2 regions of the Citrobacter sp. FDAARGOS_156 genome follow, and region 1 is predicted to be linked to the other one. Evidence: predicted binding sites of a transcription regulator. Region 1 holds the regulator's gene; the other holds the start of a gene.
The links. The regulator PurR, encoded in region 1, represses purine synthesis genes. The targets are predictions, from matches to a motif close to CANGCAAACGTTTGCNTG.
Positions count from the first base shown of each region.

Region 2: the regulator PurR is predicted to act here: its motif matches at 1,403-1,420, upstream of glyA (serine hydroxymethyltransferase).

Region 1 covers NZ_CP014030.2:2,480,496-2,484,671, reverse strand. Annotated here, with positions in the region: gene AL515_RS12075 (MFS transporter) at 1-944, opposite strand, end outside; gene cydH (cytochrome bd-I accessory subunit CydH) at 1,122-1,211, opposite strand; gene purR (HTH-type transcriptional repressor PurR) at 1,509-2,534, shown strand; gene punR (DNA-binding transcriptional activator PunR) at 2,531-3,463, opposite strand; gene punC (purine nucleoside transporter PunC) at 3,575-4,176, shown strand, end outside.
Region 2 covers NZ_CP014030.2:3,671,412-3,675,587, reverse strand. Annotated here, with positions in the region: partial or broken gene AL515_RS24160 (hypothetical protein) at 1-15, opposite strand, end outside; gene hmpA (NO-inducible flavohemoprotein) at 20-1,210, opposite strand; gene glyA (serine hydroxymethyltransferase) at 1,536-2,789, shown strand; gene hcaD (phenylpropionate dioxygenase ferredoxin reductase subunit) at 2,882-4,084, opposite strand; gene hcaB (3-phenylpropionate-dihydrodiol/cinnamic acid-dihydrodiol dehydrogenase) at 4,094-4,176, opposite strand, start outside.

The DNA.
Region 1 (4,176 bases):
ACACGCATCTGCAGCGGCGGAACCACCGCAAACGTTGCTGCACCCCACACCACCATACTCACGGCCGCACCCAGCTCATTACGCGCAAGGAAAGGTATCGCCAGCATAATAATCATCAGCAACAGTAAAAAGCCTTTCAGCGTACCGTTAACCGAACGGTCAGCCAGTTTACCCCCCAGATAGTTACCGATAGAGAACCCAACGCCAATCAGCACCAGCATAGCGGTGACAAACGCCGGTGTAGCATGAGTAATGCTATGCAGCACGGGTGAGATGTAGGTATAAAGCGTAAACATCGCCCCGGCCCCCAGAACGGTCGTCAGCAGAGCCGACAACACCTGCGGACGCATGAGTACCGCCAGTTCGCTGCGGACATCCGGGCGCTCTCCTGCCCCACCTTTGGGTAATGAGAAGAACAGGCTGACCATGGCGATAACACCCAGTCCCGCCGTCGCCATAAAGGACATACGCCAGCCGATGGTTTCCCCAAGCCAGGTTGCTGCGGGAACACCGCCAATATTGGCAATTGTTAACCCCATAAACATAGTTGCTACGGCACTGGCCTGTTTGTGTTTGGGCACCACGCTTGCGGCAACCACAGAGCCAAGGCCGAAAAATGCCCCGTGGTTAAGACTGGTCAAAATGCGCGACAGCATCAGCGTCGTGTAATCCGGAGATATCGCCGAAAGTACATTACCCAACGTAAAAATGGCCATCAGGAAGATAAGCGCATTGCGACGCGCACGATGGGACAGCAGTAATGTCATCAGCGGGGCGCCAACCATCACGCCTACCGCATACGCGCTGATTAACATCCCTGCGGCCGGAATGGATACATCCACGCCTTTGGCAATGACGGGTAGCAACCCCATAGGAGAAAATTCGGTCGTTCCAATGCCAAACGCACCTATCGCCAGCGCCAGTAAAGGATAATTTAGTTTCATCTATCGACTCCGTAACGTCGAGCCTTGGCACGACACATCATAAGAGTCAAAAGCATGACATTGATCGCAAAATTAATAAAGTTAACAAAACTGCAAAAGACTTTTGCTTATTTGCAAAAAATAGGACGGAAAAGGCAAGCAGAAAGGATGAGGGAGAGCGAACTCCCTCGGGGGAAATCAGTGCAGTGCTGCAGTCAGGCCACCCGCGACAATCAGGCCCAGAACAATTATGGTCGTTACTAACGAAAATTTCAGATCGGTGCTCATCAAGTTTTCTCCTTTTTATTCCCACACAAAAAGTGATATTGCGCATTTTTACACACTTGAAAGCAAAAATCTCTCACGATTTATATTGATAACTGCTTTTAACTCTTCCCCTTTTCGTTAAGATCAGACAAAATTCCACGCTTACTTGATTAGCGTACCGGCCATTGACCCCTTCCTGACGTTCCGTGTCGTTTTCCCGGCGTGCCGCAACCCTGACGTTGCGTTGAGGGTGTGTGAAGGCAAACGTTTACCTGGAGTATTCTCAGGAGCTTAGGATATGGTCTGGAGTGAGATGTAATGGCAACTATTAAAGATGTAGCGAAGCGAGCAAACGTTTCCACTACAACCGTATCACACGTAATTAACAAAACGCGCTTTGTCGCTGAAGAAACGCGCAACGCTGTCTGGGCAGCGATCAAAGAGCTGCACTACTCCCCTAGCGCAGTTGCACGTAGCCTGAAGGTGAATCACACCAAATCGATCGGTTTGTTGGCAACCAGCAGCGAAGCGGCCTATTTCGCCGAAATTATCGAGGCCGTTGAGAAAAATTGTTTCCAGAAAGGCTACACCCTGATTTTGGGCAACGCCTGGAACAGTCTCGAAAAACAGCAGGCTTATCTGTCTATGATGGCGCAAAAGCGCGTAGATGGCTTGCTGGTAATGTGTTCAGAATATCCGGAATCACTGCTTTCCATGCTCGAAGAGTATCGCCATATTCCCATGGTGGTTATGGACTGGGGCGAAGCAAAAGCCGACTTTACCGATACCGTCATTGATAACGCTTTCGAAGGCGGTTACATGGCAGGCCGGTATCTGATTGAACGCGGTCATCGTGAGATCGGCGTGATCCCAGGACCTATGGAGCGTAATACCGGCGCAGGCCGCCTGGCTGGCTTCATGAAAGCGATGGAAGAAGCGCTGATTAAAGTGCCTGACAACTGGATTGTCCAGGGTGATTTTGAGCCTGAATCCGGCTACCGCGCTATGCAGCAAATCATCTCCCAGTCACATCGCCCAACCGCCGTATTCTGTGGTGGCGATATTATGGCGATGGGTGCGCTGTGTGCCGCAGATGAGATGGGACTGCGCGTGCCGCAGGATATCTCAGTTATCGGTTACGACAACGTGCGCAACGCCCGTTACTTCACCCCTGCGCTGACAACCATCCATCAGCCAAAAGATTCACTTGGTGAAACGGCCTTCAACATGCTGTTAGACCGAATCGTGAATAAACGTGAAGAATCGCAGTCCATCGAGGTACACCCACGCCTGGTAGAGCGTCGCTCCGTGGCCGACGGCCCGTTCCGCGATTACCGTCGTTAAGACTGTTGTGCGGGAGCCTCATCCGGCTCCCGCAGCCACTCTTTGTTCAGCGTTTCGCTATCCCCTAAATAGTCCAGCAGCCAGCTCAATGCCGGCGACGTATCGTTCTGTTGCCATGTCAGACAGCATGCGGCATCCGGGAACGGATTTTCCAGCTGTAACGCCACCCATTTTCCGCTATCGATCCACGGTTTAGCAAAATGCGTCGGTACCATCCCGACACAGAGTCCGGCTGACAAGCAGGTGGCCGATGATTCCCAGTCAGGCACCACGACGCGTTTTTGGTTGTCCAGTAGCCAGGTAATACGCTTTGGCAGCGTACGGGACGTGTCTTCGCGTACCAGCGATGGCCAGTTGCGCAACGTATCGTCACTGAGCGGTCCCGGCATTGCCGCCAACGGATGATGACTGGCCACCACGCAACTCCAGCTTAGCATTCCCATATCCCGGAACGTATAGCGCCCCCCTACCGGAATGGCCTGCGTTGCTCCGATAGCTAACTCCACCCGACCATCTGAAAGCGCGTCCCAGACGCCGTTAAACACCTCCTGAAAGACCAGAAGTTCCACATCATCGAAATGGCGGTAGAAATCCACGATCATCTGGCGGGTACGATCCGGGCGGACAATGTTATCGACTGCAATCGCCAACTGCCCGCGCCAGCCGTTGGCAATTTGCTGACATTGCTGACGGGTGATCTGCATTTTTTTGATAACAGATCGGCCTTCTTTTAAAAACCACGCGCCAGCAGGCGTTAATTCCACGTCCCGATGACGACGTTCAAAAAGTGGCACAGCCAGCCACTCTTCCAGTTGACGCACTGTGTAGCTTACCGCCGAAGGTACGCGGTGCAACTCCTGAGCAGCAGAACTAAAGCTACCGTTACGCGCCACCGCATCAACCACCTCAAGTGAATATTCAGACCACATATTCTGCCTGCAAAAAATTTGAAATCAGTAAGCAAATATTAGCGTTTCACAGCGAGAATTACACTCACTACACTCAGCGGCAATGTTCTATTGCTAAAAAGAGAAACGATAATGCAACCGGGAAAAGGGTTTTTAGTCTGGCTGGCAGGTCTTAGCGTGCTGGGTTTTCTGGCAACGGATATGTATTTGCCCGCCTTTGCGGCTATTCAGTCCGATTTACAGACGCCCGCCTCTGCCGTGAGTGCCAGCCTTAGCTTGTTCTTAGCGGGATTTGCCGTCGCACAACTTTTGTGGGGGCCACTCTCTGACCACTATGGTCGCAAACCTATTTTGCTGCTGGGCTTATCCATCTTCGCGCTGGGCAGCCTGGGCATGTTGTGGGTAGAAAACGCCACCGGCTTACTGGTGCTACGCTTTATTCAGGCCGTTGGTGTCTGTGCGGCTTCGGTTATCTGGCAGGCGCTGGTTACCGATTATTATCCTTCACAAAAAGTAAACCGCATTTTTGCCACCATTATGCCGCTGGTTGGATTATCCCCTGCACTTGCACCGTTATTAGGCAGTTGGATCCTGGTACATTTTTCCTGGCAGGCCATTTTTGCTACCCTTTTTGCGATTACCCTGATCCTGATGCTGCCGGCCCTGCGCTTAAAACCAACGGCAAAAGCGCGCGACGACAGCCAGGATAAACTGACGTTCGCTACGCTGCTGCG
Region 2 (4,176 bases), 1.2 Mb from region 1:
GCCATCAGGCATAACGTAATTACAGAACTTTATGCGGGCCAAAGCATTCGTAATGAATGTTCTCGTTTTTCACGCCCAGGCCGACCAGCTGCTTTGCGGCAAACTGCATAAAGCCAACCGGACCGCACAGATAAAACTGCATCGCCGGATCGCTGATTGCGCTTTCCAGCTTGTTCAAATCCATCAGACCTACGCTATCAAACGCGCCTTTCGCGCGATCGGCTTCGGTTGGCTCACGATACCAGGTGTGTGCGCTAAAGCGTGGCAGCGTTTTGCAGAGTTCATTTACTTCATCAGCGAAGGCATGGACATCACCATTTTCTGCCGCATGGAACCAGTTAACCTGCGCCGTATGGTTTGCTTTCGCCAGCGTATCCAGCATTGCCAGCATTGGGGTCTGACCTACGCCTGCGGAAATCAGAGACACAGGGGTATCGGTCGCGACGTCCATAAAGAAATCGCCCGCAGGTGCGGCTAAGTGAACAACGTCGCCAACATTTGCATGGTTGTGCAGCCAGGTGGAAACCTGACCACCGTCTTCACGCTTAACGGCAATCCGATAGCCTTTGCCATCAGGTTTACGGGTCAGTGAGTACTGACGAATTTCCTGATGCGGGAAACCTTCCGGCTTCAGCCAGACGCCCAGGTATTGCCCCGGATGATATTCAGCTACTGCGCCACCGTCGACAGGTTCAAACTCAAAGCTGGTGATCAGTGCACTGCGTGGGGTTTTTGCCACGATGCGGAAAGGACGGGTACCTTCCCAGCCGCCATTTTTATTGGCATTTTCGCTATAGATTTGCGCTTCACGGTTGATGAAAACGTTCGCCAGTACGCCATACGCTTTACCCCACGCATCCAGGACTTCCTGGCCTGGGCTGAACATTTCGTCCAGCGTTGCCAGCAAATGACCACCCACGATGTTGTACTGCTCTGGTTTAATCTGGAAGCTGGTATGCTTTTGCGCGATTTTCTCAACCGCTGGCAACAGCGCCGCCAGGTTTTCGATATTGCTGGCATACGCGGCAATCGCGTTAAACAGCGCCTCGCGCTGATCGCCATTACGCTGGTTACTCATGTTGAAAATTTCTTTCAGCTCTGGGTTATGCGTAAACATGCGATCGTAGAAATGGGCGGTCAGCTTCGGACCTGTTTCAACCAGCAGGGGAATGGTGGCTTTCACTGTAGCGATGGTTTGTGCGTCAAGCATACGGTCTTCCTTTATCTGAGACTTTAATGATGTATGTCAAATGCATCTTATAAAAAATACCCCTGCATTGTAAATGGTTCTTTGTAACTTTGCGTTGTAAAGGTTACATCGTGAAAAATCTGCATCACAAACCTGAAAAGAAATCCGTTGAAATTCAGCAGACCTTTGTTCTCCAAAGCCTTGCGTGCCGTGAAGGTAATCGTTTGCGTAAAATCCTTTGTCAAGACCTGTTATCGAAGAATGATTCGGTTATACTGTTGGCCGAAGTCCTAGGGACTGCCTTTTTAGGCCGAAATTCTATTGTTAGCTGAGTCAGGAGATGCGGATGTTAAAGCGTGAAATGAACATTGCCGATTATGATGCCGAACTGTGGCAGGCTATGGAGCAGGAAAAAGTACGTCAGGAAGAGCACATCGAACTGATCGCCTCCGAAAACTACACCAGCCCGCGTGTTATGCAGGCGCAGGGTTCTCAGCTGACCAACAAATATGCTGAAGGTTATCCGGGCAAGCGCTACTACGGCGGTTGCGAGTACGTTGATATCGTTGAGCAATTGGCTATCGATCGTGCAAAAGAGCTGTTTGGCGCTGACTACGCTAACGTACAGCCGCACTCTGGTTCTCAGGCTAACTTCGCTGTTTACACCGCTCTGCTGCAACCGGGCGATACCGTTCTGGGTATGAACCTGGCACAAGGCGGCCACCTGACTCACGGCTCCCCGGTTAACTTCTCCGGCAAACTGTACAACATCATCCCTTACGGTATTGATGAGTCCGGCAAAATTGACTACGAAGACATGGCGAAGCAGGCCAAAGAGCACAAACCGAAGATGATCATCGGTGGCTTCTCTGCTTACTCCGGCGTTGTTGACTGGGCAAAAATGCGTGAAATCGCTGACAGCATCGGTGCATACCTGTTCGTCGATATGGCGCACGTTGCGGGTCTGATTGCCGCAGGCGTTTACCCGAACCCGGTTCCACACGCACACGTTGTCACCACCACCACCCACAAAACTCTGGCGGGTCCGCGCGGCGGCCTGATCCTGGCGAAAGGCGGTGACGAAGAGCTGTACAAAAAACTGAACTCTGCGGTGTTCCCAAGTGCGCAGGGTGGCCCGTTGATGCACGTGATCGCGGCGAAAGCTGTAGCGCTGAAAGAAGCGATGGAGCCTGAGTTCAAGGTTTACCAGCAGCAGGTTGCTAAAAACGCCAAAGCGATGGTGGAAGTGTTCCTGAACCGTGGCTACAAAGTGGTTTCTGGCGGAACTGAAAACCACCTGTTCCTGCTGGATCTGGTTGATAAAAACCTGACCGGTAAAGAAGCTGATGCCGCGCTGGGCCGCGCCAACATCACCGTTAACAAAAACAGCGTACCGAACGATCCGAAGAGCCCGTTTGTGACTTCCGGTATCCGTATCGGTTCTCCGGCAATCACTCGCCGTGGCTTCAAAGAAGCGGAAGCGAAAGAGCTGGCTGGCTGGATGTGTGATGTGCTGGACAACATCAATGACGAAGCCGTAATCGAGCGCGTCAAAGGTAAAGTTCTGGATATCTGCGCACGCTTCCCGGTTTACGCGTAAGCCATACTGATTGCCGGATGACGGTGTAAACACCTTATCCGGCCTACAGGTAACTCACATGTAGGCCGGATAAACGAAGTGCCATCCGGCAGTTATATCGACTTAAGCAAGATTGTTTCATCGACTAAAGCCGCCATGGGTGGCTTTTTCTTTGCCTGAATCCATTTTCTCAGTAAACGTATTTCTCGGCCCTGATTCAACGTTACTGCGCCGACAATCACGCCATCCTGCAGGTTAAACCATATCGCTTTCTGCGCATCAGCATCGCCGCGTACAAGCCAGCTATCTCCCTGCATTTCGCCAATAAACTGCAAATTATCCTGGTATTGGTCAGTCCAGAACCAGCCTGGTGTCTTCTCCGGCAACGGCGAATTAAGCATTGCGGCAGCGGCAATTTGTGCCTGGAAGTTAGCATTTTCCCAGCTTTCTACCCGGCGCAGTGAACCGTCCGGTTGGCGAGTGAGCGCCACATCACCGGCGGCGAAAATCGCGGGATCGGAGGTGGTGCAGGCGCTATCAACGATAATACCGTTAGCCGTCTCCAGACCGGCGTCGCGGGCCAGCGTATCATTCGCCACGATACCGATGCCATAGATCACCGTATCAGCGGTGAGAGTTTCACCGTTTTGCAGCGTCAGTGAGAGAAACTCTCCCGCTCCGGCGTGTTCAATGGCGCTGTTGAGTAACACCCGTACGCCCGCCTGCTGGTGGCGGGCAAGCAGGTAGTCGCGCACCGGAGCAGGCGCATTGCGGCCCATCACCGTTGGTGCCAGCTCCACTACGGTTACCCGGCAGCCGCGCTGGGTCGTGCTGGCCGCCAGTTCCAGACCAATGGTGCCCGCCCCGACTATCACAATCGATTTACCGGGGAGTAAAGCGTCTCGCAGACGAGTCGCGTCGTCAACGTGGCGCAGGGTAAAGCAGCGATCGCCCAGTTTATCCAGCAGCGGAAGAGGACGGGCCTCGGCACCGGTGGCAATCAATAGCTGATCCCACGGATAAACCTGGCCGTCAGCCAGCACCAACTGATGCGTTTCGCGGCCGAGCGTCTGGATAGTCACGTTCAGATGCAGATGAACATTTTTTTCCTGCCACCAGGCCGTGTTTAGCACCGGCTGTAGCTGCGGGGCGTCGTCCAGCAGCATGGCTTTGGACAATGGCGGGCGTTCGTACGGCTGATGCGGCTCATTGGAGAACAGATGTATCTCGCCGTCAAACCCTTGCTGGCGCAGTGCTACCGCCGCCATCGCTGCGGCCTGTCCACCGCCGACGATAGCAATAATTTTGTTGTGCATAACGCCTCCTCAGAGATCCAGACCAGCGGCGACGTGGCGAATACCGCGAATACCCAGCCCGGCATCGGCATTGATCATCACGCCGCTTAAGG